Regions from separate parts of the Pectobacterium parmentieri genome, predicted to be linked through region 4. Evidence: predicted binding sites of a transcription regulator. Region 4 holds the regulator's gene; each other region holds the start of a gene.
What was found. The regulator Fur, encoded in region 4, represses iron uptake genes when iron is present. The targets are predictions, from matches to a motif close to ATAATAATGAGAACNACTATCAA.

Region 1 (7,821 bases), 1.1 Mb from region 4:
AATCAGGCAGATTTCATGTGCGGCTTTGTTGATATCATTAATGGCAGCAAATGATGTCAATGGTAAAGCCAGTGCTAACATAATGATTTTTCGCATTGTAACGTCAATCCCTTTGAAATAAAAAGAAAAAGACCCGCTAAAGCGAGCCTGGAAATAATCTTATTTGCGACGTTAAAGTCTTAGTTCCTTGCCACCGTTCTTTATCAAGATGTCTGCTATATCCTGATTGCCGTTAGCTATAGTTACCACTAAAGGACTATACCCATCGTCATTAACAGCATTAACATCCGCCCCTTTCTCCAGAAGAAATATGGCAATCTCTTTATTCCCAATCATCCCAGCTAAGTGCAGCGGAGTGAACCCAGCACCAGTCCTTGAATTGATTAACTCAGGATTCTTGTTGATTAACTGAATCGCTTCTTTGTTGGATTTTTTTGACCAAATTAGACCAGATAACCCTTGGTCTTCAGTCAAATCGGAAGCATAAGAGGAAAAGGAAATTAAAATAGCAACAACAAACGATAAAACCGATTTCATACACGCTCCAGTGTTTCACACATCCATAAATAGAGTGCAAATGATACCAACGTTATGTTGCTAATAGTTATCTGTTAATTTACACAGCGAACGCAAAAGAAGCACTATCACTTGAACAAAAAAAACGCACTAATGGCGGGTTTCAGAGGTTCTGTCGCTTGGACATCTTCGCAAGAATTTACCACCATACATGAAAAAATTCAGTGAAAACATACCAGCACTTTGCAATTCCATTATCGGTGGTTGCGGTTTCTATATGAAATCCGTCGAATTTATCTTTTCAAATAAGTGAGCCCATTTTTCTTTCTCAACCTCAGCCATTACCGAAAACGAAAACACCGACAGCAATAAAATCAATATCCTGACTTCCTTACCCTATTGATAAGATATTAAAATAAGATAACGCAGTCATATGGAAAAAGGATAAAAAATCCAGAAAACAATATAAATCATCGCGATACCGGCACTAAAATGACAAATAACATGCAGCCAGTATACATCTGGCCTGTCATTTCTATGAATATACTCGCGCCGACTGACGCCTTTAAAAGTCTTTGTATAAACCCCTCTACGAACGTAAATGATAGACTCCACTATCATAACGATACCACAGAGAAAAATGGCAGCTATCACGCAGTAATCCCAAACGCTCATAATACTCCCTAGCTATTATAACCGTGCTTTCAGGGTTTACGGTGTTTATTGGTATACCGTTTTCTAGCCACTCCCAAGAACGTGAAAACGCCCCCGACGACGACTAACAACCAACCCATATTCATCTGACTTTCACGAGCAGCGATCAAAAAAACATTCGTGACAAGTTTACCATCTATCACGATGGATGTACTCATATTGAATGACACGATAAGCCAGACTATCCCCGCAACTAAAGATCCTAATCCCCAATTCGTCATAATACACTTCCTCCATTGTTTAATGATTTTATCAGGGAGGACTGTTGTACAAAAGCAAAAACCCGCCGAAGCTGGTCGCGTTGTAAATTGCGAGCACGCGATCGGCTAGGACAGCATTTTTTCCATAAACTCACAGACATTTTGCTAATACCCAGCAAATCGCTGATGCGAACGAGCTAAGTAGCCAGCCCGAGGCACAAGAACATGAAAGGCATCAGGGATTGAATTAGATGAGAAGCCGCCGACGTTTCATGAAATAAGAAGTCTGGCTGGCAGGTTATATGAGAAAGAACAAGGAAAGGAATTTGCTCAGAAATTGCCAGGTCATAAATAAGTAAGAATGACAGAAAAATATTTAGATAATCGAGGGAAGGAATATACCTATCTATAAAAGGCCGTATATCGAATTTCGTGGACTTTTCGTGGTTTATAAAAATAAAAACCCATAAATCAATAAGTTAAAAAAAGACCGAATACGATTCCTGTATTCGGTCTAGGGAAATGGCTCTTGGGAGAGCCGTGCGCTAAAAGTTGGCATTTATACAAGCTGTAATAGCCTTGTAACCTTAAGCGTAGCCAACTCCCCTGCGTTTTCCAGCATCAATCCGTTCGCAATTATCACAAATGGAACAGGTTTCACACTTTACCTTAACCATAAAGAAGCAAGAAGTTAACATTAAATAGATAAATCAATCACTTCATGGCTGACTATCTGGTAAGCACAGTTGCTCTGCACGGTCGATAAATGGCTGAAGGCTTTTCTTCTGTCCGGGATGTTTAGGATCGTCCAGCCAAATCACGTCTATCGGTTGTGCACTCACCTGTCCAGATTTCATCTGCGCAATAGCAGTATCGTTTAATGGATATTGCATCAACGTCCCAGTATGTAAGGCATACAGCGCATTGCCAGGGCGACAAATCAGTTGCACTTCTTCACGCGTGAAAGCCCAGCGATCGCCATATTCCAGCCGGCTGATATTTGCCAGTTTGGCGGCAGCAAAAGCATTCGCAGAAAGTGAGGTAAGCACGATAGATAGCAAAAGTTTCTTCATCATGGTATTCCCGACATGCGTATTCAGACAATGATATATGTGAGTTTTGCAGCCTTATCCAAATCAGAGAAAGACAGCATCAAACCTTATAAAACATAAAGTTGTGTATCACGACTAACGCGATCATAGCGACAGAGGAAGATGAAGTCGAGTGCGAAGCCAAGAATAAGATCGACTGCACGATATAAGTAGAAAGGTCGTTCGAGGAAAGAAATAGCGGGATAAAAAGAATGTTATCCCGCGCTCTTCAAATGCACATTGGCCGACAAAAGTGTCGATTGCCGTTAGGCTGACGGGGCTACCGTAGACATTTTTTTCAGATCCTGATCGATGAAGAACAGGCCGCCTTCGCTAGCATTAACCAATGCCAGTTTGTCCAGAATAGAACGGAACAGTTTTTCTTCTTCGTGCTGTTCGGCAACATACCATTGCAGGAAGTTAAATGTGGAGTAGTCCTGCAGTGCCATCGCGGCATGTGCCAGCTCATTAATTTTTGCTGTAATCAACTGTTCATGTTCATAGGTCAACTTGAAAACATCAGCCAGCGAGTCGAAATCAATCGGCGGTGCGGCAATCGCGCCTAGTACAGGCAGGCTTCCTGTATCGTCCAGATAGTCGAACAGGCGTTGCATGTGTTGCATTTCTTCCTGAGAATGCGTCTTCAGGAAGCTGGATGCGCCTTCAAAACCTTTGTCACCGCACCATGCACTCATTTGCAAATACAAATTCGCGGAATAAAACTCCAGATTAAGTTGCTCATTCAGCTTCTGAATCATTTCTTTTTTTAACATGGTAACTCCCTATTTCCCGGCAGGTGAAATTATTTAGGGCATTATGCCTGAAAAAATAAAATAAAAAACACTTTATTAACATTGATGATTTATAAATAAAATAACAATGTAAAACAATAAATTAGAATTATTTATATTGATATCCATTATCAATTCAGAATGAATTTCACTGTATTATTGAGAATAATTTTTATTACCAAAAATAACAACTTCAATTTATATCATTTATGACTTTCCGGTATTAAAAATGATTCCCATTTCACAATCAGAATAATAAACATCCACATGATAAGGTGAACACTTGCCATTTTCCTGTTGCTACTTTACCGTGGCACCTATCAGTCGGTGACCAATAGGCAGGAGAAAGCGGCATGGGACATAATCTGGCAGAATTATCCAAAGAGGATATGGATAAGGTTAACGTAGACCTGGCGGCATCAGGCGTTGCCTTCAAAGAACGTTACAATATGCCAGTCATTCCAGAGGTTGTTGAGAGAGAACAACCCGAACACCTGCGTAACTACTTTCGTGAACGTGTGATGTTTTATCGCCAACGCTCACTGCAGTTCTCTCGTTTACCCTACGAGCCTAAGTCTAAATAGCGATTCCCCGCATTCCACTCTAAGACGGCCTTACCGTGGAAAACATCCCTTTCCACGGGTTACATTCTTACACAGCAAAAATGATTTTCTGCTTGCATATCGTCCCTCACAAGAGGTTAATGGAGTGGCAACCTTACCTTTTATCAAGCGAGGCAAGATATGAGTAAAGGACTGGATAGCAAAAAGAACAGTAAGAAAAAGCCCCTCAAAACGGCCGCCGAAAAACGAGCCGATAAAAAGGCGAAGAAACCGCAGGCAGATATTACCTGAGTACTGATATTACCTAAGTAATGTGTCATGCCAATCGGGTAAACCCGAAGACGGGTTTACCCTCATAATTTCAGTTGCTCGCACTTATTCGTGACCTTCCGCAGCCTTTTCAAGCACCATCAATAGAAAAGCATACTCTAGCGCAATGTCATCATAGCGTTTGAAGCGGCCGGATTTTCCACCGTGCCCAGCATCCATATCAGTGTACAGCAACACCAAACGGTCGTCTGTTTTAACATCCCGCAATTTTGCCACCCACTTCGCAGGTTCCCAATACTGAACCTGAGAGTCATGTAACCCGGTAGTCACCAGTAAATGTGGATAGCGCTGAGCGGTAACACCGTCGTAGGGGCTATATTGCTTGATGTAGTCATAGTAGGTTTGTTCATTCGGATCGCCCCACTCGTCATACTCTCCGGTCGTCAGCGGTATTGTCTCATCCAGCATTGTCGTCAACACATCAACAAACGGAACCTGGGCCACAACACCTTTGAACAAATCGGGGGCCATATTGACTACCGCCCCCATCAAGAGCCCTCCCGCGCTGCCCCCCATAGCGAACATGTTTTCCCTGTCGCCATAGCCTTTTTCTATCAATGCCTGAGACACATCGATGAAATCCGTGAAGGAATGCATTTTATTGAGCAATCGACCATCGTCATACCACTGCTGACCCAGCTCACCACCACCGCGAATGTGCGTTAAGGCAAAAACAAATCCTCTGTCCAGCAGGCTCAGGCGGCTAACGCTGAAATCGGGCTCCATGCTACTTCCATAGGCGCCATAGCCGTAAACCAGTATCGGGTTCTTGCCAGGGGTGAAATGCTCGCGATGATAAACGAGGGAAACGGGGACATCGACGCCGTCCCTGACCGTGATCCACAAGCGTTCGCTCCGGTAATGATCTGGAGAGAAATCCTTCACTTCGGCTTGCTTAAGCCGTTGCTGTTCACCCGTATTCAGATTCAATTCATACAGCGTGCTGGGCGTTGTCATTGATGAATAGCCATAACGCAGCAATGCCGTTTCTGGCGTAGGGTTGTACGATAGCCATGCCACATAGCTCGCATCATTAAAAGTGATTGCTTTTTCTTCCTGCGTATGCCAGTGAATCTGGCGCAAGCTGGTTAAACCGCGTTCCCTCTCTTCGACTACCAGCCAATCACGGAATAGTTCGAAACCTTCCAGAACGCGGTGTTCACGTGGAGCAATTAGCGTTTCCAGCGTTTGTTCATCAGGTTTATCCGAATGGTAGAGACCGAAATTTTTCCCTTCTCGGTTAGAGCGCAGGTAAAACCGCCCCTGATAGTGATCAATACCATATTCATGATCTTTCCGACGTGGAATGCCGACCTGCGGCACCGCCTCTGGGAGCGTCGCATCGAGTAATAACACCTCGGTCGTCGTAGTGCTGCTGAGATAAATAGTGATGTAGTGCTCTGATGTCGTTTTGCTCAGACTGACATAATAGGTATCGTCTTTCTCTTCATATACCAGTTCATCTTGTGCTGGATCGCTCCCAAGGCGGTGACGATAGACCTGATACGGCAATAGCGTTTGTGCATGTTTACGCACGTAGTACAGCATCGTCGAGTCTGCCGACCATTCCGCACCTGCGGTCACATTTTCGATCACATCCGGTAGCCATTCGCCGCTGTTCAGATCGCGAAAACGCAGCGTGTACTGCCGGCGAGATAAAAAATCCTCCGAGAGGGCCAATAGCGTATTGTTCGGGCTAATCTCAAGCGCGCCGAGACTATAAAATTCATGCCCCTCCGCACGTTGATTCCCATCCAATAGCGTTTCCCATACTTCTGTTGCCTGCTCAGGCTGACGCAGATAGGTAGCGTACTCTTTGCCCGGCTCATAGCGACTTTGGTAGCGATAACCCTTTCTAACATACGGTACCGACATGTCCGTCGACGGAATACGTTTAACCATTTCGTCATACAGCGACCGTTTACGTGCAGCGTGAGGCGCCATGATGGCTTCACTGTAGGCATTTTCCTGTTCCAGATAGGACAACACCTGCGGATCGGTACGCTGGTCATCACGCAACCAGTAATAGTTGTCGACACGCGTATCGCCATGTGTGCTTATCGTGTGGGGCTTTTTTTCAGCTTGCGGGGTCTTCATCGCATCGGATCTCGTTGTCTTGACATAAAAATTTCACTCTGCAAGAAGAGTGGCACGATTGCCCTACAATGCCAAGCCACGTCCTTGTCTCTTGGTGCGCTTTTGCGTAACGCATTCCAGAGCATCTCCTCTTTAATGCGCACGCAAACGTTTTCGTTTATACTGCGGCCATTTTTCACAACCCGATCAGGTATAAGGTTATGTTAACGATTGGAACCGCCCTGCGTGCGGATGCCACACGAGTGATGCTGCTTGGCTCCGGTGAATTAGGCAAAGAAGTGGCGATTGAGTGTCAGCGCCTGGGAATCGAAGTGATTGCGGTCGATCGCTATGCCGATGCCCCTGCGATGCAGATTGCACATCGTAGTCACGTCATCAATATGTTGGATGGCGACGCATTAAAAGCGTTGGTTGAAGCCGAACGCCCTGATTATATCGTGCCGGAAATTGAAGCCATCGCTACCGACATGCTGGTGGCGCTGGAAAAACAGGGTCACCACGTTGTCCCTTGTGCTGAAGCGACACGCCTGACGATGAACCGTGAAGGCATCCGTCGTCTGGCTGCCGAAACACTCGGCGTTCCGACATCCACCTACCGTTTTGCCGACAGCGAAGAGCGCTTTTATCAGGCAGTAGAGGCAATTGGCTATCCCTGCATTGTTAAGCCGGTCATGAGTTCATCCGGCAAAGGGCAAAGCCTGATTCGCTCCGCAGAGCAGTTAGAGCAGGCATGGAGCTATGCCCAACAGGGTGGCCGTGCAGGCGGCGGGCGCGTCATCGTTGAAGGGTTGGTTAATTTTGATTTTGAGATCACCCTGCTCACCATCCATGCGGTTGACGGCATTCATTTCTGTGCACCAATCGGCCATCGACAAGAAGATGGTGACTATCGCGAATCCTGGCAGCCGCAGCAGATGAGTGAACTGGCACTGGATCGCGCACAAAAGATGGCCAGCGATGTCGTAAAAGCGCTCGGTGGCTATGGTCTGTTCGGCGTTGAGCTGTTCGTCTGCGGTGATGAAGTTATTTTCAGTGAAGTCTCTCCTCGCCCACACGATACCGGCATGGTGACGATGATTTCTCAGGATCTGTCCGAGTTTGCCCTGCACGTTCGCGCTTTCCTTGGGCTGCCAATTGGCGTGGTTCGACAGTACGGTGCATCGGCTTCTGCCGTAATTTTGCCTGAGCTTGAGAGCGACAACGTGTGTTATCAGGGTCTAGAAAGCACGCTCCTCCCTCATACACAAATTCGCCTGTTTGGTAAACCAGACATCAGCGGCAAACGCCGTATGGGTGTTGCATTAGCCAGTGCAACAACGACAGACGATGCTGTTGAAATCGCCAAGCGTGTCGCGGCTGGCGTAAAAGTCAGCGGCTAATATCTACGGTTTCTGATTGGACGACGCACAGAAAACCGGGCATAAAAAAGGCCACTCGCAGTGAGTGGCCTTCGTCATTCAGTAACCGGCAAACTTAAGCTTTTGCACCAGCAACCGCTTCACGCGCCAATTCAGTAATA
Region 2 (7,821 bases), 1.5 Mb from region 4:
ACGCTCTGCTGGAAGCCTGTTCGCTGACCCGTGAACACATGCCCACACTGTATGAAGGCAGCCAAATTACCGGTTATCTGCGACCTGACATCGCCAGTCGCTGGGGTATGGATCCCGTCCCCGTTATTGCTGGCGGTGGAGATAACGCAGCAGGCGCGATTGGCGTCGGGCTGTTTCAAACCGGTCAGGCAATGCTGTCTCTCGGCACCTCCGGCGTTTACTTCGCCGTCAGCGACGGCTTTCTCAGCAACCCGCAGCATGCCGTCCACAGCTTCTGCCATGCACTGCCGAATACCTGGCACCTAATGTCCGTGATGTTAAGCGCAGCGTCTTGCCTGGATTGGGTCGCCCACCTGACACACGCTGAGAGCGTGTCCGCAATGTTGCAGGAAGTCGCCTCGATGCCAGTCGATGACACAATCACGCCAGTCTGGTTCTTACCCTATTTGTCCGGTGAACGCACGCCGCACAATAATCCCGATGCCAAAGGGGCATTCTGGGGGCTCACCCATCAACACGGTCGCCCAGAACTGGCAAAAGCGGTACTGGAAGGCGTGGGATTTGCGCTTGCCGATGGAATAGATGCACTGCATATGACTGGACTCAAGCCCGATAGCATCACGCTGATTGGTGGTGGCGCTCGCAGCGCCTACTGGCGGCAAATGCTGGCAGATATCAGCGGCCAAACGTTGGAGTACCGCACAGGAGGCGATGTCGGTCCAGCGCTAGGTGCTGCCCGTCTGGCACAAATCGCTATGCATCCCCATATGCCACTGGCAGACCTTCTGCCGCCGCTACCGCTGGAGCAGCTTCATCAGCCGAATACCCAGCGCCACGCCGACTATGCCGAGCGGAGGCGCACATTTAAAGCACTCTATCAACAGCTTAGTCCGTTGATGTAACACTGTTCATCCGATGTACTGGACAGTTCCTCAACTCACCCAGCGCCGCACATCAATCTTCTGTAGCGCCATCGAAAGCAGCAGGCTGGCCACCAGCGCGACGGTGAAGACATAGAAAATATCGAGAACCGGGTAAGATGGCAACGCGACATCATGCGTACGCAGATAGTGAATGAACAACGCGTGAAAACCGTAAATCGCCAGCGAATGGCGTGAAATAGTGGCAAAACCGGGCAAAACCCGCTGGCTAAAGTAATGCTTAAACACAATCAGCAGGCTAACGGCAGCCAGAAACACCAGTGGGCCGCAGTAGATATAAAATGTCTGGGTGAACGTATCATTCAATAATGTGTGGTGCTTCGTCCCCATCGCCACTAATGCGACACACGCGATGAAAAAGGGAATAGCAGCGAGCACAACTTTCTTAGGCACGTCCAACACCCCCAATGCGCGCCCCAGCGCGGCATACAGTACGTAGTAAAACGTATCACCGTAAATATAGAGATTAACAGGCAGTAATTTAAAACCTTCAAACCCCACTCGCCCCGTATTGGGGTTGGCGACAACAGCTAATAAGATAATCAAGACCGCTAAATATTTGCCCGATACTGGCTTGATGGTAATAAGTGGAGAGAGTAGATAAATCACTACAATGGCGTAGAAAAACCATAAGTGATAAAAGATCGGTTTTTGCAGCGCATGGTGCAATGAATTCAGGCCATTAATCGGTGTAAGTGTCGCAATATAGATCAGCGCGACCGTACTATAAAAAAGCAGACATAAGCCGATGCGCAGGAAGTGTTTCTTCCCCGCACTGCGTTCACCAAAAAATAAGTAGCCCGAGATCATGAAAAACAACGGGACGCAGACACGTGAAGCAGAGTTCAAGACATTCGCCACATCCCAATGCCCATCGCCCGGCGTGCCGCCCGCAGTAATATAGTAGGTTGTGCTATGAATCAGAACGACCATCATGCAGGCCAGCGCCCGCAGGTTATCAATCCAGCCGATCTTATCCGTCATGCACAACCTCTTGAAAGCAAAGCGCTATTCAAAACAGCGTAGCCGTTGTTAAGCGCCGACACAATCTACTATCAACGATCAGCAACTAACCATCGGGAAAATCTGAGTACTCAGGACGAATTAACGCGGAAAATCCGCATCGATTTAGGCTATGCATGCGCACCCACCCGCAGTGGCAGGCGCGCAGGGTTTTAAGGAAGTATGCTGTTAGAACAGCCCCATCGGCTTATCAGAGTAGCTCACCAACAGGCATTTAGTTTGTTGATAGTGCTCCAACATCATTTTATGGTTTTCACGCCCGATACCAGACTGCTTATAGCCCCCAAACGCAGCATGTGCCGGATAGGCGTGATAACAATTGGTCCAAACTCGACCCGCCTGAATGCCACGCCCCATTCGGTAAGCGATATTACCATTGCGGCTCCACACGCCTGCGCCCAGACCGTATTCCGTGTCGTTGGCTATCTCCAGTGCATCATCCATCGTCTTGAACGTCGTTACCGCCAGCACCGGGCCAAAGATTTCCTCCTGGAAGACACGCATGCTGTTTTTACCGAATAATATCGTCGGCTCCAGATAGTAACCTTCCGCCAGCCCATCTGGCATAGCCTTACGCTGGCCACCCGTGAGCACCCGAGCGCCCTCTTTCTTACCGATATCAATATAGTTAAGGATGGTATCAAGCTGGCCTGCTGACACCTGTGCGCCCATCATGGTTTTGCTGTCCAGCGGGTTACCGATACGGATAGCCTCAACGCGCTTGATTGCCCGCTCCATAAAGCGATCATAGATCGATTCCTGCACTAGTGCGCGGCTCGGGCAGGTGCAAACTTCTCCCTGATTGAAGGCAAACAGCGTGAAACCTTCGAGCGCTTTATCAAAGAAGCTATCTTCCTTATCCATCACATCGGCAAAAAAGATGTTTGGCGATTTACCACCCAGTTCCAGCGTCACCGGCGTCACGTTTTGCGCCGCATAGCTCATGATCTGCTGGCCAACCTCGGTCGATCCGGTGAACGCAACTTTCGCAACGCGTTTCGATGTTGCCAGATACTCACCAATCTCGCTTCCCGACCCATTGACGACATTAATGACCCCCGCAGGTAATAGATCCTGAATCAGCTCCATCAAAATTAGCACCGACATCGGCGTCAACTTGGCAGGCTTCAGCACAATACAGTTACCGGCGGCCAGTGCTGGTGCCATCTTCCAACAGGCCATCAGCAGCGGGAAGTTCCAGGGAATAATCTGCGCAACAACACCGAGAGGTTCATGAAAATGATAGGCCACCGTGTCGCCGTCGATTTCGCTAATCGCCCCCTCTTGTGCCCGGATACAGGCCGCGAAATAGCGGAAGTGGTCAATCGCCAGCGGCACATCCGCCCCGCTGGTTTCACGTATTGGTTTGCCGTTATCCCAGGTTTCCACCTGCGCCAACCGTTCAAGGTTTTGTTCCATCCGGTCGGCAATACGATTAAGCACCAGCGCCCGTTCCTGCACCGACAGGCCACCCCATTCCGCTTTTGCGTTATGAGCAGCATCCAACGCATGGTCAATATCTCGCGTTGTCGAACTGGCTACTTCACACATCGGTTGACCCGTTACTGGCGTCAAATTAACAAAATACTGACCCGCATCAGGTGGAACCCAAGCTCCGCCGATAAAATTGTCATAGCGTTTTTTCAGATTAAGAAAGCCGACGTCACCAGATGCAGATCGGCCTTCGAGATTATCGTGCGCCATTTCAGTCTCCTTTTCATTTCCGGGTGAGCGGCCATGCTGCAGTGAAAAAAAGAGGCAAGCAGTAAGCCGCTACATGAAGCCTATACGGGGTATGGCGTTAGCGACAGGATTCGGTCAGAGAAGAAGGCAACTCTTCGAGTTGACGCACAGTTTCTTTCCTGTTGCAGGAAAAATACACATTGCTATGCGAGCACACTCGCTGTTCCTGGAGAAAAATTCGCATCCCTTCAGGCGCTGTGAGGTATACCCTAAATAATTCGAGTTTCAGGACAAAACGTTAACGTTTTGAACAACGCAAAGCGTTGGCCCTTTAGGGCGAGGCCCACGACGGGCCGAGTATTTAAGCGTAGCCAACGCACATACAACTTGAAGTATGACGGGTATAATACTTTTAATTTCCAGGGTTACTAACATGCAGGTATTTCAGGTGGAAGAGGTTCATTTACGAGCAGATACCGCCCTTGAAGGCGCAATGCAACATTCGGTCTATCACCCCGATTCGCTGCATCAGCCACAGTCTGACTGGCTGGCGGAAGAGGTACCTATTGCGCTGGTTTATAACGGCATCTCACATGTTGTGATGATGGCTTCACCGAAAGAGTTGGAACCGTTCGCTCTCGGGTTTTCCTTATCGGAAGGTATTATCCAATCACCAGCAGATATCTACGGTATTGATGTGCACCCCGCCTGTAACGGTATTGAAGTTCACATTGAGCTTTCCAGCCGACGCTTTGCCGGGCTAAAAGAACGACGCAGATCGATGGACGGGCGCACAGGCTGCGGCGTATGTGGCGTAGAGCAGCTTGCGGAAATCGGCAAACCGGTGGTGCCTCTGCCTTTCACCCAGACATTTTCCCTCAGCAAACTTGAAAATGCGCTGACGCGACTGCGTGATGTGCAGAAGATCGGCCAGATGACCGGTTGTACTCATGCCGCAAGCTGGATTGCACCAGACGGCACGCTGTGCGGGGGGAGTGAAGACGTCGGCCGCCATGTCGCGCTGGATAAATTGCTTGGCACTCGAGCAAAGCAAGGATGGCAGCAAGGGGCGGCACTGGTTTCCAGCCGAGCCAGCTATGAAATGGTACAAAAATCTGCCATGTGTGGCGTGGAAATCCTGTTTGCTGTCTCGGCAGCCACTTCGCTGGCCGTTGACGTTGCACGGCGCTGCAACCTGACGCTGGTGGGTTTTTGTCGACCAGGACATGCGACAATTTACACGCATCCGCAACGCCTGAGCGAGTAAGCCATTGCCGTCAGAATCACGATGGTTTTCCACAGGCACACACGCTATTTGAAGCATGACGGTATAGATTAATTTGTTTTTACATAATGCAATAACGACATAACCGTTTGTTATCATGAGGTAAAGCAATATGGTTCATCACACCAGATCGAGAATAATCATTTTCAATATCATTTAATTAACTATAATGAACGTATTGCTTACGCGGTACTAACAGAACAGTGCCGTAACATTTTTTTTACCATGGAGATGCTAAACATGAGTTATTCACTGCCATCGCTGCCTTATGCTTATGACGCACTGGAACCGCATTTCGACAAAGAAACGATGGAAATTCACCATTCCAAACACCATCAGGCTTACGTCAATAATGCTAATGCCGCGCTGGAATCCCTGCCTGAGCTGGCTAAATTATCGGTTGAAGAGCTGATTGCTCAACTGGATAAGGTCCCTGCCGAGAAAAAAGCAGCACTGCGTAACAACGCTGGCGGCCACGCTAACCACAGCCTGTTTTGGAAAGGCCTGAAATTAGGCACTACGCTGGCTGGCGATCTGAAAGCAGCAATCGAACGCGATTTCGGCAGCGTTGATGCGTTTAAAGAGAAATTTGAGCAAGCAGCAGCAACCCGCTTTGGCTCTGGCTGGGCTTGGCTGGTTCTGAAAGACGACGGCAAGCTGGCTGTGGTTTCTACCGCAAACCAAGACAGTCCGCTGATGGGTGAAGCGATTTCTGGTACCTCTGGCTACCCAATCGTCGGTCTGGACGTATGGGAACACGCTTACTACCTGAAATTCCAAAACCGTCGCCCAGATTACGCTAAAGCATTCTGGAACGTGCTGAACTGGGACGAAGCTGCGGCTCGTTTCGCTGGCGCGAAAAAATAAAACCGCTGGATGCCTGATGTGATCAGGTGGCTCCTGCGTTTGAATCAAGGCTGGAATAACAACGTGTTATTCCAGTTTTTTATTATCCTCTTCATACTTCAAGCCACATGTACCCTGATTTTCCTCGCCATTCCCCACCGCCACGCCCAACCCAATCGCCACGATATCGCACGGTTTACGCATCCCTGTTAGTGCACTGGCTTCAAGCCCGAAAAGCGGGCAACGCGTAAAGTTTCAGAGTAGAGTGCCGATATCTACTGCGGGTTTTTATCATGCTGTTTTGCAGGATTGGCTTGGCGCGTGGTAATCCGAGATGCTAACACCGCTAATCAAGTGTGCATCAGGATAATGAATTTGGCTCAATACGAGATAGTGGTGAAATGTGATGGCTATAAATTTTGATAATCTAAAAGTCGGTAAAAAATTAGGATTGGGTTTTTTCCTGATTCTGCTGATGACCATGGTAATTGCTGGTGCCGGCATTATGCATATAGGCTCGCTAAAAGACAGTATTGATAAAGTTAATTTAAGCAACAATATCAATGATGAGATCAACCAGGCTAAGTATTATCGCGCATTATACGGAGCCAATTATAATCCTGATGATATAAAAAAGAACATTGAGCATATTTCAAACATCAGTAAACTCGCCGAAAAAGCAAAAATATTTAGCTGGCCGGAAAATGATGAAAAAAAAATAGCAAGTATTCCTACATTAATTTCCAGTTATCAGGAAAAACAAAAAAATTATATTAATGCAGTGAACACCAAAGATGCCGTCAGAAAAAGCTGGAATATTTCAACGACGGAAAAACCTCTGGAACAACTCAACGACCAATTAAAGATAGACAACAATAGCGCCAATCTTCAATTATTACTTTCTGATTTGAATCAAAAGCTGATTTCCGTTCGTTACCATGTCCGCGGTTTATTACTCTCAACGGATAAAGAATCCGAAGAAAAGTTGACGGATGCTATCAACGCCGCACAAACGTCACTGACTTTCCTTTATCAGAGCCTATCTGCCGAACAGCGTGACACACTAGCGCCGGTTCTGACGATCATGAACAATTATGAAGAACAGGTTCTGGCCTATATGCCGGCCTATCAGGAAGAGATAGCACAGGCTGAGCAAATGCGAGTTGTTGCCGATCAGTTGAATGTCGTTATCAAATCCCTCGCCAGCGATCAGCTTGCCGCCTCACAGGCCGATATTTACAACGCCACGCTGCAAATGAGCATTGCGGCACTGATTACGCTACTGCTTGGCCTACTAATTTCCTGGTTTATTTCGCGTCAAATCACCACGCCACTGGGTCGCACATTGAGCATGGCTGAAAAAATCGCAACGGGCGACCTCACCATGTCCATCAACACCACCCGTAAAGATGAACTGGGCCAGTTGATGAGTGCGATGTCAAAAATGAATGACAACCTGCACAATATGATCGACGACATTCGCGTCGGCGTCAGCCAGATTTCTAACGCGTCTGGCGAGATCGTAGCGGGCAATACAGATTTATCATCACGTACCGAGCAACAGGCCGCTGCCGTTGAGCAAACTGCCGCTAGCATGGAGCAACTCACTGCGACGGTTAAGCAAAACGCAGACAACGCACACCACGCCAACAAATTGGCTATCAGCGCTTCCCAAACCGCGAAACAGGGTGGCGAGCAGGTGAATAACGTGGTGCAAACCATGACTGCGATTGAGAGCAGTTCCAAACGTATCGCGGAAATCACGTCCGTCATCAACAGCATCGCTTTCCAGACTAACATTCTGGCATTGAATGCTGCCGTAGAAGCGGCCCGCGCTGGTGAGCAAGGCCGTGGCTTTGCCGTTGTCGCCAGCGAAGTCCGCAGCTTGGCTCAGCGTAGTTCTCAGGCTGCGAAGGAAATTGAAGGCCTGATCTCTGAATCCGTTAATCAGGTATCACACGGTGCGACACTGGTCGGCAATGCTGGCAAAACGATGAACGATATCGTCACTTCCATCACGCAGGTGCATGACATCATGGGTGA
Region 3 (7,821 bases), 2.1 Mb from region 4:
CGAATACCAGAGAAGAAGCGCGTTGAATAACGGGGTTTACGGAGCCGTGGGTGAATTTCTTGCTGCGTCCTGCGGCGACTAACGCGGTTGCCGTTTTTTTGCTTGTCATAACCACTATCACCTTTTTCTGTTCAGTCTTGCCGAATGACTCACTGCGCTGACTATTTCCGACGGTGAGCGCGGTGGGAATCGCGGGGCATGATTGGATTCATGAGCGTTCAATTTATAAGGTCTACGTTATCACGGCTTGGGCGGCGTGTGGTCGGGTTTTGTCGCGACAGAGAAAAGGCTCAGCACTGCTGATATCCAGCAGCGAAGGGGCTTTTCGCCGATTTTTCTGGGATAAGATCGGAGGTAGGTGAAAATATTTCAGGTAAGAAAAGCGCCATGTTTTTCTGCATTGCTACGAATAACATGGCGCAATTAGGAGGGGTTAACCCGTGTGGACGCCAAAGAATTTCGGCAACCAGAGCGAGATAGCCGGAATATAGGTGACCAACATCAGTACAAAGAAGAGCCCACAGTAGAAAGGCAGCATCGCTTTAACGACCTGTTCTATCTTCTGTTTACTCACCGCACTGGCGACGAAAAGTACCGACCCTACCGGCGGCGTGATCAGGCCGATCCCAAGGTTAACCAGCATGATCATACCGAAATGCACTGGATCGATGCCGAGCGAGTGGGCGACAGGCAGCAAAACGGGGGTCAGGATCAGGATCAACGGTGCCATGTCCATCAGCGTACCGACCAGCAGCAGCATGATGTTAATCCACATCAGGATGACGTACTTGTTATCCGAAATGGAGGTGAAGAACTCGGTAATGCGGGCGGGCAACTGCATGTAGGTCATGATGGCACCGAATGCGGCGGCGAAGCCGATCAGGATCATGACGATCGTGACGGTTTTTACCGTGCGGTACATCAGTTTGGGCAGCTCAGACCATTTATAATCTTTATAGATAAACATGGTCACGAAGAAGGACCATAGGCAGGCGATGGCCGCAGACTCCGTCGCGGTAAAAATGCCGGACAAAATCCCACCCATGATGATAACAACCGTCATCAACCCCCACAGGGTATCGACAAAGATTTTCAGCGCCTGACGGAACGGTACGCGTTCACCTTTCGGGTAACCCCGTCGATGTGCGAAACCAACACACATCACCATCAAGGTCAGGCTGAGCAGCAGACCGGGCAGGATCCCGGCGATAAACAGCGAGGCGATCGAAACCGTGCCGCCGGTTGCCAGCGAGTAGATTACAGAGTTGTGGCTCGGTGGTGTCAGAATTGCCTGCACGGAGCCGCTGGCGGTGACGGCAGCGGAGAAGTCGCGTGGGTAGCCCTTCTTCTCCATTTCTGGGATCATCACTGAGCCGATTGAAGCCGTGTCTGCCACAGAAGAGCCGGATATCGCCCCGAAAAACGTCGATGCGACGATGTTAACGAGTGATAAGCCGCCGCGAATAAAGCCGACAAAAATATACGCGAAGCTGACCAGCCTGCGGGCGATGCCGCCTTCGGCCATAATGGCCCCAGCCAGAATAAAGAAGGGGATCGCCAGTAGCGAAAATTTGTTCACGCCGTTGGTAATCTGAATCATGACAGCCTCAAGCGGCAAATCGATCCAGAAGGCACCAACAATTGCGCTCAACCCTACCGCGTAGGCGACGGGAACGCCGACCGCCAACAGCACTGCCAGCGTGGCAACAAGAATAAATGCATCCATGGTGTATTGGCTCCGAATTAAGAACTGCCAAGCATGACCACAGGGCGTTTATCCTGCGGGCCGAAAAACATTTTTTCGATGATGAAAAGCACAGTAATTAACGAGCCGATAGGCAGCGGTAAATAACTTTCACCCGCAGTTAATAATGGGAATTCTGCGACGGGCTGTTCCCATAATTCCAGACAGAGCACTGTGCTGTAATAAAGAATAAACAGGCTGATCAAGAGCATCAGGAGATTCGACAGATGAACGCAAATCTTCTTACCGGATTCTGGCAATCTGTCGGTCAACATGCTGACAGCAATATGTGAATTAGAACGATAGCTGACCGCCGCACCTACAAAAGTAAACGTCACCATACAAATAATTGAAATGGGTTCTGGCCAGGATAATGCCGCATTTAAAACATAACGTGCGAATATGCCGATAGGAATTATTAGCGTCATAATGAGTAACGCCAGACCAGAAACCCACATGGCAATACGATAGAGTACATCCATACTTAAGTGATAAGACTGTGCCATTGTGTCACCTATATTCACTCAGTGAGTGATAAGCGAAGGATAATTTTTTTATCAAGCTATTAAGGGTGGCGGATAAATAGAGTTATCAACGTTCCTCTATTTATCCGCTGAGATGAGATATTGATTATTGGACGTCGGCGACGGCTTTAATCAGATCCTGATATTTGGCACCAAATTGATCGCGTACAGGCTGTGTCGCTTTGAAATAGTACTCGTTATCGGTTTCATGGAACTGAACGCCACCGGCCTTCATTTTATCCAGGGATTGCTGAGTATATTCATTCCACAGTACGCGCTGCTCTTGCTGCGCTTCTTTCGCCAGTTTCAGGATCAGATCCTGATCTTCCTTGGAAAGCTTATCCCATTTGGTTTTGGAGTACAGGAACAGCTCAGGAATAATGAAGTGGCGACTCCAGGTGAAATTCTTGGCAACAGGCATGTAGTTATGTGCCACATAAGTTGGTGGATTATTTTCGGTGCCGTCAATCACTCCGGTTTGCATGCCGCTGAAGACTTCGCTGGTGCCCATAGCGATGGCGTTAGCGCCCATAGCTTTCAGCGTTGCGAGAGCAACCTGGCTGGTTTGAACTCGAATTTTCATACCTTTGAGGTCTTCTGGTTTCGCCACGGGTTGCTTGGTGATTAAATTACGCGTTCCCGCATCCATCCAGCCCAGGAAAACCAATTTTGATTTACTGCTATGGGTAATTTTGTCACCAATTTCCTGACCGATTTTTCCATCCAGCACTTTATGCAGATGATCTTCATCACGGAAAATATAGGGCAGGGTGAAGACTTCTATTTCTGGTAAAATAGCGGCAACGGGCGTCATTGAAACACGGATAATATCAATTGCACCGAGCTGAGCCTGTTCAATCATTTGCTTCTCATCCCCTAATACGCCGCCGGGGAAGGTTTTAATTTCCAGCCTGCCATTGGTAGCAGATTTTAATTTTTCTCCCATTTTCTGTACGGCGACGATATTAGGATAACCTTCAGGGTGAACATCAGAGGCTTTAATTTGTTGTGCCTGAATCGCTTGGCTCATCAGGAATGCAGTAGAACCCAGACAAATGCCGATCAATGTTTTCGACAGCTTCATTGAATTATCTCCAGAGGTAGGGGGACATTATCGATAATAAAAGGGTGATTAAAAAATCAAACCCATGAAAAATAGAATAATTTATTGTGGTGCATCGGTGAGAAGACGGCATCCTTGTATAGCTATTATCGTGGCGCGCGTCGGGATTCTCTGTGGGTTAAGCTAACCTATTATACAACTTCGTAGAATGACTCGTGTCACAAAAGAAAAAGCTAATATGAAATGCTGTTTTATAGGGTTTTTATTCCTATTTTCTTAATCTAAATCTTCATAACATGATGTTTTTATTTGTCTTGTTGTGTGTTTGTGTTTCTATTCATTTCATTGAACTTATCGCCAGTCACCATGAAATGGTGTGATAACTTAATGTCGATCACAAAAACCTTACAGTATAAGGCAGTGTTTTAGGCGAGTACCTGCAGCTATCGCCTGCCAGATATATTCCTGAATGCGATTCTTCATGCTTCTTTATGCATTTTCCGTCGAAATGCAGGTAATACCCCCAAAAACCCTGTCAGAACGCAAGAAAAAGTGTGTTATCTGACGTAAATAATAATGAGAACGACTATCAATTCGTTCAGGGTTTGGTATCATTTCAGGCTGCGTTATTGCGGCATGATACCTACGGGTGTGTGCGCGTTATTGTACAGAACGAATGGTGGAGGCACAGCGTGAAAACGGCTGTCAGTAATACAACTCAACAGGTGTTATCAACCTGGCAAAAAAAACGTGGTGCGTTCAGCGCATTTTCCCGTAGCGTGCTGGTTATCCTGCTATGTACGGCGGGACTAAGTGGAAATGCGTTTGCGGCTCCGGCAACGACGCCGTTATCGACAGAGAATGCGGCACCAACTGCGGCACCCTCTCCAATACCCGTGACAACCGAAGCATCCGCGCCGACGTCAGCGCTTACGCTTCCGGCTAGTGCGGTGCCGGGTACGAATAACCTGATGAAAACCGATTTATCCGTCTGGGGTATGTACCAGCACGCCGATGCCGTGGTGAAAACGGTGATGATCGGTTTGCTGCTGGCTTCCGTGATTACCTGGTCGATTTTCTTCAGTAAAAGTGTCGAAATGTCTGGCGCGAAACGTCGCTTGCGTCGTGAGTATCTGGCGCTGGAGCAGGCGAAAACGCTGGACGATGCGCTGGAGACGGCTGATTCGTTCAAAGCAGGCAGCGTAGCGCAGCAATTGCTGGAGGATGCGCAGAACGAACTGGAACTTTCTGCACGTTCAGATGATAACAACGGGATTAAAGAGCGCACCGCGTTTCGTCTGGAACGTCGCGTGGCGGCAACTGGGCGTCATATGGGGCGTGGTAATGGCTACCTGGCCACGGTCGGTGCAGTTGCACCGTTCGTAGGGCTGTTCGGTACGGTATGGGGCATCATGAACAGCTTCATCGGTATCGCACAGACGCAAACGACTAACCTGGCGGTGGTTGCCCCGGGGATTGCAGAAGCTCTGCTGGCGACGGCGATTGGTCTGGTCGCGGCGATCCCTGCGGTTGTCATCTATAACGTCTTTGCGCGCTCGATTGCTGGTTACAAAGCGACGGTCGGTGATGTGGCGGCACAAGTGCTGCTGCTGCAAAGCCGCGATCTCGACGTGGCTGCCAGCAACGATAACCGGGCGTCTTCAGCAGCGCATAAACTGCGGGTGGGTTAAGTCATGGCGATGCATTTGAAGGAGGACGTAGGTGATGATGGTGAAATGCATGACATCAACGTCACGCCGTTCATTGACGTCATGTTGGTTCTGCTGATCATCTTCATGGTGGCAGCCCCGCTGGCAACGGTGGATATTCGTGTCGATCTGCCAGCATCATCAGCCGTGCCGCAGCCGCGCCCAGAGAAGCCGCTTTATCTGACGGTAAAAGCGGATAAGCAAATGTTTCTGGGGGAAGAGGCGATTAACGAGCAGTCTCTGGCTCAGGTGTTGGATGCAAAAACCAGTGCCAACAAAGAAACAACTATCTTTTTTCAGGCGGATAAAAGCGTCGATTATGAAACCATCATGAGCGTGATGGATTCACTGCGTAAAGCGGGTTACCTCAAGGTTGGTTTGGTCGGTGCGGAAACCGCTGCTGCTAAATAACGATTACGAGTGATGTTTTAAGAAGGAATGCGGGGTGAAGGTTCAAACCGCATTCCTTTTTTTATTTCAACGTGAAGTCCGGTGCCGCATGAACGCTGGAAAGCGCCGCTAGTCCAGCGTTCAGAAAGGCAACCAAGGCACCATTTCCCGCAGCCTTTATCAAGACGCGCGACAGGGTTAACTCGCCGCGCGGTCGTCTTTCTATGCAACGTGGTCGCATGAATCAGCGCTGGCGGTTGCTGCTTTCCACCAGAGAGTTGTAGTTCCTGATGAGCCTGTCGGCGCTGCCATGTACCATCCAGCCGGAGTTCTTGGACAGCAGTATACGATCGCCTTGGCTGTAGGGCGTCTTATCACGCACTCGGCGCAAGCGCTCTTTAGCGGACATACGATAATCTTCCAGTGGCAAATTCATCAGAGACCATGTCGCGGGTTTCACTGTGTTGGGCTGCTTGGTCAGTTCGATCAGTGCGTCGACGTTGTCCTCATAGGCTTTAAGCCGGGCCGTGGCGGTGTTGATGTCGAAGTCATCCTGCGTTAGCACATTTACCAGTTGCTTGGCGCTGAGCATAGTGGCCATATGCCAGTAATTGAACTGGCGGCCTTCGCTCTTCTCGATTTCTGCCAGTTGCTTTAGTTGGCGCTCGTCGTTAGCTTCTTCCAGAGCCTGATTGAACTGGCGACTGGCTGTGTTGAATGCCGCATAGTGCTTGACGATGTCGCCGTGCATCGCCTTGCCGCGTGCCATCGCATCATCTTTATAGTTCTCGCGATCGTAGTAAGTCGAGGCTTCCTGCAGCGTTTGGCCCCAGGCGATTACTGTTGCAGAGTAGTCTTTGGCGGCCGTGTCCAGCGCGGGCATGGCTGGCTCGCTTTGGGCCGCGCTGATAACGGGGTCTCTACAGTCTTTCAGGCTGGATTCCGATACCGAGTAGGTGCCGTAAATAACGCGTTCCTTGCCCGTAGGGCCTGCTTTCATATCTTTTACCCAGGATGTGTAGCGCTCCATCGCCTTGTGGGCAGAAACATGGGTGGAGTTGAAGCATTCGATGTAGATATTGAGCTTCTGGTTAGCATCCACCTGAGGTTTCGCCGCCGGTGCGGGTGCTGCGCTGGCGGTGGCAGAAGCGGGCTGGTCTGGGGCTGCTGCGACGTCGGGCTTGTCTTCGCAGGCCGTTAAGCCGATGGTGGCGGCAACGAGCGCGGCCAGCCTAGCGGGTGTCCGGATAGTGCGAACGTTCATGTGAATCTCCCTTTTCTTTGGTCGTGATATATGATGGTTATGCCGTCACATCAGGGCTACCGTTAGACGCCCTTGGGTGATGCGCTACATGTGGTGATGACTGTTTTTGAAGAGGTGATGCTTCTTTGAACGCAGAGTGGCTGAGGAAAGCAGCGGGGGGCTAATTGGCTGAGCGGTGCCTTATTAATTACCTTATTTATCATCCAGATGAACCTTAGCGTCTTCCTTGACCATCATGCTTAGACAAAATGATTCCGCATTATTGCTATCAATGCAACCCTTAACTTCCCGCTAGGTCAAGCCGTCGTGACGGGAATATTTGCGTTAATAGCAGAAGACGCCATAGACCTGCTAGCAATAAGGTGATTGTAGCGAATAACCGCTTGAGAACCGTTTTGAACTATGCCCGTGAGTCAGGGTGACGCCAGTGAATACGCGTCGGGATATAGCGCCGGTCTTCTTCAAGCGGCTGTTGCGCAATCAAACTTGTAATCATTTCAAAGCTGTTGCGCGCCAGATTTTCACAATCCTGTGCCACGGTATCGATCTTCAGCGGTAAACAATCGAACAGATAGTGATCGTCAAAGCAGCACAGCCGGATACCGCTTCCCATCAGGTTATGCTGGTTCATATAGCGCAGCACGCCTTCCATTAGGCCGCAGGCGGCAACAAACAGTGCTTTTGGCGGACGTCCCAGTGTCGCACACAACTGAGCAAACATTTCATAGCCCGCGCTGGGGTGATAGCTGCCATGAAGGATCCACTCTGGCTGGCAGTCGATACCGGCACGCGTCAGCCCAAGCTGGAAGCCTTCCAGACGGTGGCGAGTCGGGGAAATACGCGGCTGGCCGCCAAGGAAATAGAACTCATCACGGTGCTGACGGGCGATACGTTCGACCATTTCCGCCGTGGATTCTACCGCTTCGGAAATCACCATCGGCAGCGTGGAATCACCAATAACCCGGTCAAATTGTACAACGGGCAGTTGCTGATTAATTTTTTGATATTCGACGTCGCTCAACAGGCTGGAAGCGACGATCAAGCCATCGACCTGACGCTGTACCAGACTGTTAACTGCCATCATCTCCTGACTGGCATTCTCGTCGGTACAGGCAATCAGTAACTGT
Region 4 (7,821 bases):
CGCGCTGGGTTTGAAAGCGTTAATTTTCTCAACGATGTAGTGGGCGGCCCATTTTCCGACGTCTGCGGCGGTAGTTAAAGGGATGAGTCTCATCGGCGCTCTCCTGATTTCTAGTGGGATTAAATTCGTTATCGCGTAAGTCGCGCCAGTGACGCGCGTTGTCTATGCATTAAAATTAGTCTACTCCGTTTTTTTTAATCTTGAAATAAGTTGGGGTTTTATTCAGATATAAAGTTTTCGTATGCAGTTTTTTGGTGATTTTTATCACATAATTATGGGGTTTAATTTGTGTAGCGAATTATTTTTCTTACACTGTCCCTAAGAACCACCGCGGGTCATGGTTTTTCGACAATGAAACTGTTCGACAGTGAAATTTTTGGCAGTGAAATTTATTGGCAGGTTTGTTTGCCCCACAACATTTCATTTACCTCACAAAGGTAAGAGAGGGAAAAGTGAGTATTCTGAGCTATTTACAAAAAGTCGGCCGGGCATTGATGGTGCCTGTCGCGACGCTGCCTGCTGCCGCTATCCTGATGGGGATAGGTTATTGGATTGATCCGGTTGGCTGGGGAAGTGAAAACGCGTTGGCGGCGCTTCTCATTAAATCGGGTGAGGCGATCATTGGACATATGGCGGTGCTGTTTGCGGTCGGTGTCGCTTACGGCATGTCGAAAGATAAGGATGGTGCGGCCGCCTTGACCGGTTTTGTTGGTTATCTGGTGCTGACTACACTGTGTTCACCCGCCGTGGTCGCTATGATTCAACGAATTCCCGTTGAACTGGTGCCGGCTGCGTTTGGTAAGATTGAAAACCAGTTCATCGGGATTATCGTCGGTGTGATGTCCGCCGAACTGTATAACCGTTTCAGCCAGGTTGAATTGCCTAAAGCGCTCTCTTTCTTCAGTGGGCGGCGTTTGGTACCGATTCTGGTTTCTTTCCTGATGATTCTGGTGGCGTTCATTTTAATGTACGTCTGGCCAGTCATTTACAATGCGCTGGTGTCGTTTGGTGAACATATTCAACAGTTAGGGTCGGCTGGTGCTGGGGTTTATGCTTTCTTTAACCGCTTACTGATCCCTGTTGGATTACACCATGCGCTGAATTCTGTGTTCTGGTTTGATGTCGCAGGTATCAACGATATTCCTAACTTCCTGGCAGGCCAACAGTCTATCGATTCTGGTAAAGCCATCGTTGGGATCACTGGGCGTTATCAGGCGGGCTTCTTCCCGATTATGATGTTCGGCCTGCCGGGCGCTGCGCTAGCGATTTACCACTGCGCGCGCCCAGAGAACAAAAGCAAAGTGGCCGGGATTATGTTGGCGGCGGCATTTGCTTCATTCTTTACCGGGATCACCGAGCCGCTGGAATTTTCGTTTATGTTTGTCGCGCCAGTGCTGTATTTCCTGCATGCGTTACTGACAGGTTTTTCCGTCTTTATTGCAGCCAGTATGCAGTGGATCGCCGGTTTTGGTTTCAGTGCCGGTCTGGTGGATATGGTGCTGTCTTCACGTAATCCGCTGGCAACCCAGTGGTACATGTTGATAGCGCAGGGGCTGGTATTCTTCGTCATTTACTACGTGGTGTTCCGCTTTACCATCACTCGCTTCAATCTGTTAACGCCGGGACGTGAGCTGGCGGTAAGCGGTAGTGAGGCAGATGGCTATGACGTGATTAAAGCGTCTGTGGGCAAGAAGTCAAACGATACGGCGGCGTTGGCACAGGGATATTTACAGGCACTTGGCGGTAAAGCCAACCTGGTTGGCATCGATGCCTGTATCACACGTTTGCGTTTGAACGTGGTTGATTCCTCTCTGGTTGATGATGCACAGGCGAAACGTCTTGGCGCTGCGGGTGTTATTCGCCTGAATAAACAAAGCGTACAGATTGTTGTGGGCACGCAGGCTGAGTCGATCGCAACGGCGCTGAAAGCGGAGTATGACAAGGCGTAATATAATGACGATGCTTGTGTAACGCCGTGTTATATCGATGAAACTGAGGGGGTGAGATAGCAATCTCGCCCCTTTTTTTCGTTATGAATAATTAACGGTTGTTTCCCAGCGTAGCTTGTTGGATCATTGTCGGTTATACGTCGTTTTAGCATTGAGGAATGAAGAATGAGTGAGGCTGAAGCCCGCCCGACTAACTTTATCCGTCAGATTATTGATGAAGATCTGGCGTCTGGTAAGCATGACCGTATTCAGACACGTTTTCCGCCAGAGCCGAATGGTTATCTGCATATTGGGCATGCCAAATCTATTTGCCTGAATTTTGGTATCGCGCGTGACTATCAAGGGCAATGCAACCTGCGTTTTGACGACACCAATCCGGTAAAAGAAGATATCGAATACGTTGAGTCGATCAAACGTGACGTCGAGTGGCTGGGTTTTTCATGGAGCGGTAACGTTCGTTATTCTTCTGATTATTTTGATCAACTGCACGCTTATGCGGTTGAGCTGATCGGTAAAGGGCTGGCTTACGTTGATGAGCTGACCGCCGATCAGATTCGCGAATACCGTGGTACGTTGACGGCACCGGGCAAAAACAGCCCTTATCGTGACCGTACCGTGCAGGAAAACCTGGCGCTATTTGAAAAAATGCGTAACGGCGGGTTTGCTGAAGGTACTGCTTGTCTGCGTGCAAAAATCGATATGGCATCATCCTTTATCGTGATGCGCGATCCGGTGCTGTATCGCATTAAGTTCTCCGATCACCACCAGACGGGCAATAAGTGGTGCATCTACCCGATGTATGACTTCACCCACTGCATTTCCGATGCGCTGGAAGGGATCACGCATTCTCTATGTACGTTGGAATTCCAGGATAATCGTCGTCTGTACGACTGGGTGCTGGATAACATCACGATTCCTTGCCATCCACGCCAGTACGAATTCTCCCGCCTCAATCTCGAATACGCGATTATGTCCAAGCGTAAGCTGAACCAACTGGTTGTGGAAAATGTGGTTGAAGGATGGGATGACCCGCGTATGCCGACTATCTCAGGCCTGCGTCGTCGTGGCTATAGTGCGGCTTCCGTCCGTGAATTTTGTGTGCGCATCGGCGTAACGAAGCAGGACAATAACGTGGAAATGGCCGCGCTTGAATCCTGCATCCGTGACGATCTGAATGAGAATGCTCCGCGTGCGATGGCAGTGTTAGATCCAGTCAAAGTCGTGATCGAGAACCTGCCCGCTGAGCACGAAGAGTTTGTTGCGATGCCGAACCATCCTAATAAGCCGGAAATGGGCTCGCGTCAGGTGGCATTCAGCCGTGAAGTTTACATCGATCGCGCTGACTTCCGTGAAGAAGCTAACAAACAGTACAAACGTCTGGTGTTGGGTAAAGAAGTTCGTTTGCGTAATGCCTATGTGATCAAAGCTGATCGCATTGAAAAAGACGAGCAGGGCACCATCTCCACGATCTATTGTAGTTATGATGCGGAAACGCTGAGCAAAGATCCGGCTGACGGCCGTAAAGTGAAGGGGGTTATCCACTGGGTCTCCGCGGCGCATGGCGTGCCAGCAGAATTCCGTTTGTACGATCGTTTATTCAGTGTGGCAAATCCTGGCGCGGCGGATGACTTCCTGTCGACGATTAACCCAGACTCACTGAAAGTTACGCGAGGCTTTGTCGAAGCGAGTTTGGCGCAGGCGGAAATAGAGAAAGCGTATCAGTTTGAGCGCGAAGGCTATTTCTGTGCCGATCGCGTTTACTCCAGTACAGACCATCTGGTGTTTAACCGAACGGTCGGGCTGCGCGATACCTGGGTAGGTTAAGGGCATGAGTTAGAAAATAAAACCGCCTCGGCGGTTTTATTTTTTTATGTGGTCGATTTATCGTGTGGACTCATGCAGGGTTTCGTCTTCTCGACAATCCCCTTCACTGCAATGCCCATAGAGATACAAACTGTGGTTGGTCAATTTAATGCCGTGTCTTTCTGCGATCTCACGCTGACGTGCTTCGATAGATTCATCGCGGAATTCAATGACTTTGCCACAGTCGAGGCAAATTAAGTGATCGTGATGATGCTGCTGCGTCAATTCAAAGACGGATTTACCACCTTCGAAGTTATGACGGGTTACGATACCTGCATCATCAAACTGGTTGAGTACGCGATAGACGGTAGCAAGACCAATCTCTTCGCCCATATCAATCAGTCTCTTGTATAAATCTTCCGCACTGACGTGATGACAGACAGGATCCTGTAACACTTCCAGTATTTTCAGTCTTGGAAGAGTGACTTTCAAGCCGGCCTTCTTCAATGCGGTATTGTTGTCAGTCATGCGGGTTTAGTCCTGTAGCTTACTTATCAATGGAGGCTGCCTAGCCTATGACATCGGTCGGCTCAAAAAATGCAAACGCGTCTCAATTATAGAACCGCGCATACAAAATGAAAACAAGGGAATGTTAACAATATTGTCCCCACTCACACTACTGATATATAACGCAATCCGTTGTTGATGAATGAGGAAAAGGTAAAGCGCGTATAAAACCGATGGGATTATTGTACAGGTTTACTGATAGAAGTTAAAAAAATGTATCAATTATTATGAAAGGTTTTACCTATCGATACTATTTTGGCTCTGATAGGGATTATCAGAGCCAAAATGGCTTAACCAACCAGCTCTTTCAGATTCAGTTCATCGCCGATCTGTTTCACCCACGTCGTCACGCGCTCGCTGGTCAATTCAGGCTGGCGGTCTTCATCGATAGCCAAACCAATGAAGTGATTATCGTCGGCAAGTCCTTTAGACGCTTCAAAATAATAGCCTTCTGTTGGCCAGTGGCCGACAATCGTCGCGCCGCGAGGCTCAATGATGTCGCGAATAGTTCCCATGGCATCACAGAAGTATTCTGCATAGTCTTCCTGATCGCCACAGCCAAACAGAGCAACCAATTTTCCGGTGAAATCAACCTCTTCCAACGAAGGGAAGAAGTCATCCCAATCGCACTGAGCTTCACCGTAATACCAGGTTGGAATACCTAACAGCAGAATATCGAAACCTTCCAGGTCTTCTTTGCTGCTTTTGGCGATGTCATGAACATCAGCAACGCTGGTGCCTAACTGTTGTTGGATCGTTTTGGCGATGTTTTCCGTGTTGCCGGTATCACTGCCAAAGAATATTCCGATGAGTGCCATGAATTGAATAACCCCTTGATTCCTAATGGTATGGTGTAATGTTTCACCCACTTATCTGCTAATAATAACAGACACTCACATTAGGAGAAACTCGTATCGGTATAGAGGCGTAAATCAAGAGCATGCAAAATGCGGAGGGCGATAAAAGGAGCGAAGTGCATCTCTTCTGGCGCTAAATTATCCATGTCAATAGTATGGTTATATTGCCTTCCGAGATTAGACATGCATAGCCCAGTACCAGAAGGTTATTTATTTGCAACGACGTTTCATTTTTTATGAATGATGTTTTTATTTTGCATTTCCTTTCAGTTGTAATTAAAAGCAGACTTCTTTTTTTAAGAAATAAAAGTCACGGAACGGTACATCTCTATTTAGGGAGAATTAAAATACATACAAAAGATAATGTTTTTATTGAATTGAAGATTTGTAACATTTTTCGGGAATATTCCTAATCAAAGAAGATAAGAATTATAATCATTTGTAGCTGAAACGATGCAACCTTGAAGAGAAAGTCTTTAGCTTTTGATATTAAAGAATAAAATGAAAATGATGTTTAAATTGCTTTTCCGTCTGGCTGTGTATCCACGCCAACGCACAAGGGACGTAGGGTGGCAGTCGCTTTGCTTTCAACCCTCTGATTAAAAAACGTATATTTATAAAAATAGGCGAATTTATTCTCGGTGTGAAAAATTATATTAATAAATATAGCAAGAGTGCTAAATATTCTCTGTATTTAGCCGATGAACTAGCGTGGTTTTTGAGTTTTCGACTCGGTGAAATGTGAACGCTAGGGAGAAGTGGTCTGTTTTATTGTGTGAATTTTCTGATTCATATTGGTTGATTAGCGATAAAAATCTTTTTAACCATTTTCCTGATTTGGAGTGAGCTATGAGACTTATTAAAAATATTGCCATCAGAACCGCTATGCTATGGGTGCTGGGCATTTTTTGTGTTCTTTGGGGGGGGGTATCGATATATACCCTGTTCTCTTTTAAAGAGATGACTACAACCTCAAAAACCAGCACCTTGCTGGTTCAGAACATGAATTTCATCAACCAGGGCAACGATCAATACTTCCGTATGGTAACCCGTCTGGCGCGTGCCGTAGATGCGCGTCGCAGTGGTGATAATGCTACCGCTGATAAAGAGCAGGCCTCTGCTCTCGTCGCGCTGGATAAACTGAAGTCTGATTTGGTGGCGTTTAATGCCATCGATCATGCGGGTCTGGATAATGCTCTGGTGCAGGCTGTCAGTCGTGACTGGAATAGTCTGGTTGTTCAAGGTGTTGAACCGCTTTATCAAAAGGCTGTTGCCAACGCGCTGGACGATTACCAAAATCAGGCCAAGAATATTGTGCCGCCATTGAGCCGTCAGTTTGGCGCGTCCCTATCCGCATTCAGTAGCGCCAGCGCAGAGAAATTCGCTGCAGCGGGGGTTCGCTTTGAACAAATCACCACGGTTGGACAGAACATTTTGCTGAGCGGGCTGTTTATCGGTCTTATCATGCTGTTCCTGACCGACCGTTATTTGGTGGTGTGCTTGGTTCGCCCGCTGAATGACCTGCGCTATCACTTTGGCGTGATTGCTTCTGGTCACTTGGGCAAGCCGATTCTGGACTTTGGTAATAACTGCGTTGGCCGCCTATTTCCATTGCTGCGTGAAATGCAGGGGAGTTTGGCTAGCACCGTTAGCACCATCAGAAACAGCACGGACTCCATCTATCAGGGGGCTTCTGAGATTGCTGCGGGTAATAACGATCTGTCATCACGTACCGAAGAGCAGGCTTCTGCGTTAGAAGAAACGGCAGCCAGCATGGAGCAACTGACGGCGACGGTGAAACAGAACGCAGAAAATGCCAATCACGCCAGCCAATTGGCATTGCAAGCCTCAACAACGGCGAAGAAGGGTGGGCAGATCGTCGAAAACGTGGTGAAAACCATGGCAGAAATCTCCGGCAGTTCGAGAAAAATCGCAGAAATCACCACCGTGATTAACGGCATTGCTTTCCAGACCAACATTCTGGCGCTGAACGCCGCGGTAGAAGCGGCGCGTGCGGGCGAACAAGGCCGTGGTTTTGCCGTGGTAGCCGGAGAAGTACGTAGTCTGGCGCAGCGTAGTGCACAGGCGGCGAAAGAGATTGAAGGGCTGATTTCTGAATCGGTCCGCTGTGTGGATACGGGTTCCAATTTGGTTAGCGATGCCGGCGACACCATGCAGGATATCGTCCGCGCGGTCACTAACGTGACAGATATTATGGGTGAAATTGCCTCGGCATCTGAAGAACAGAGCAAAGGCATCGCACAGGTTGGTCAGGCAGTGGCGGAAATGGACAGCGTAACGCAGCAAAATGCGGCATTGGTTGAACAGGCCTCTTCGGCTGCCTTGTCGCTGGAAGAGCAGGCGGCGCTGTTGAACCAGACTGTGTCCCTGTTCCAACTGTCCGATTCGCAGTCAGCGCTGCAAGTGGCTGCAAAACCGGTGCAAAAAGCGGCAGTGATTGCCCCGCGTGCAGGCAAAGCACTGCCAGCCAGTAGCGACAACTGGGAAAAATTCTAACTGTTGTTTTAATCGGGAAATTTTTAATCAGAAAACAGTGTTGTTTTAATCCGGTGGCGTGTTTTTAGTCTCGGATGAATGTTCAGGCGGCGTCAGAGATGGCGCCGCGCAAAATATGAAACCGCACT

Region 1: the regulator Fur is predicted to act here: its motif matches at 3,425-3,447, upstream of ftnA (non-heme ferritin).
Region 2: the regulator Fur is predicted to act here: its motif matches at 5,066-5,088, upstream of sodA (superoxide dismutase [Mn]).
Region 3: the regulator Fur is predicted to act here: its motif matches at 3,902-3,924, upstream of exbB (tol-pal system-associated acyl-CoA thioesterase).

Annotation. Positions count from the first base shown of each region.
Region 1 is NZ_CP015749.1:1,839,695-1,847,515, forward strand. Features, by position in the region: gene A8F97_RS08245 (hypothetical protein) at 1-96, opposite strand, end outside; gene A8F97_RS08250 (ankyrin repeat domain-containing protein) at 172-537, opposite strand; gene A8F97_RS08265 (YebY family protein) at 2,150-2,506, opposite strand; gene ftnA (non-heme ferritin) at 2,788-3,294, opposite strand; gene A8F97_RS08275 (DNA polymerase III subunit theta) at 3,666-3,896, shown strand; gene A8F97_RS08280 (S9 family peptidase) at 4,251-6,302, opposite strand; gene purT (formate-dependent phosphoribosylglycinamide formyltransferase) at 6,503-7,681, shown strand; gene A8F97_RS08290 (bifunctional 4-hydroxy-2-oxoglutarate aldolase/2-dehydro-3-deoxy-phosphogluconate aldolase) at 7,776-7,821, opposite strand, start outside.
Region 2 is NZ_CP015749.1:4,252,013-4,259,833, reverse strand. Features, by position in the region: gene xylB (xylulokinase) at 1-902, shown strand, start outside; gene A8F97_RS19275 (acyltransferase) at 933-1,925, opposite strand; gene exaC (acetaldehyde dehydrogenase ExaC) at 2,133-3,668, opposite strand; gene fdhD (formate dehydrogenase accessory sulfurtransferase FdhD) at 4,081-4,914, shown strand; gene sodA (superoxide dismutase [Mn]) at 5,173-5,799, shown strand; gene A8F97_RS19255 (methyl-accepting chemotaxis protein) at 6,185-7,821, shown strand, end outside.
Region 3 is NZ_CP015749.1:3,644,442-3,652,262, reverse strand. Features, by position in the region: gene metC (cystathionine beta-lyase) at 1-109, opposite strand, end outside; gene A8F97_RS16525 (TRAP transporter large permease) at 434-1,726, opposite strand; gene A8F97_RS16520 (TRAP transporter small permease) at 1,744-2,250, opposite strand; gene A8F97_RS16515 (TRAP transporter substrate-binding protein) at 2,375-3,352, opposite strand; gene exbB (tol-pal system-associated acyl-CoA thioesterase) at 4,024-5,022, shown strand; gene exbD (TonB system transport protein ExbD) at 5,026-5,451, shown strand; gene A8F97_RS16500 (YiiG family protein) at 5,675-6,694, opposite strand; gene A8F97_RS16495 (substrate-binding domain-containing protein) at 7,095-7,821, opposite strand, start outside.
Region 4 is NZ_CP015749.1:707,602-715,422, forward strand. Features, by position in the region: gene nagB (glucosamine-6-phosphate deaminase) at 1-93, opposite strand, end outside; gene nagE (N-acetylglucosamine-specific PTS transporter subunit IIBC) at 453-1,949, shown strand; gene glnS (glutamine--tRNA ligase) at 2,115-3,773, shown strand; gene fur (ferric iron uptake transcriptional regulator) at 3,831-4,280, opposite strand; gene fldA (flavodoxin FldA) at 4,610-5,137, opposite strand; gene A8F97_RS03065 (methyl-accepting chemotaxis protein) at 6,026-7,693, shown strand.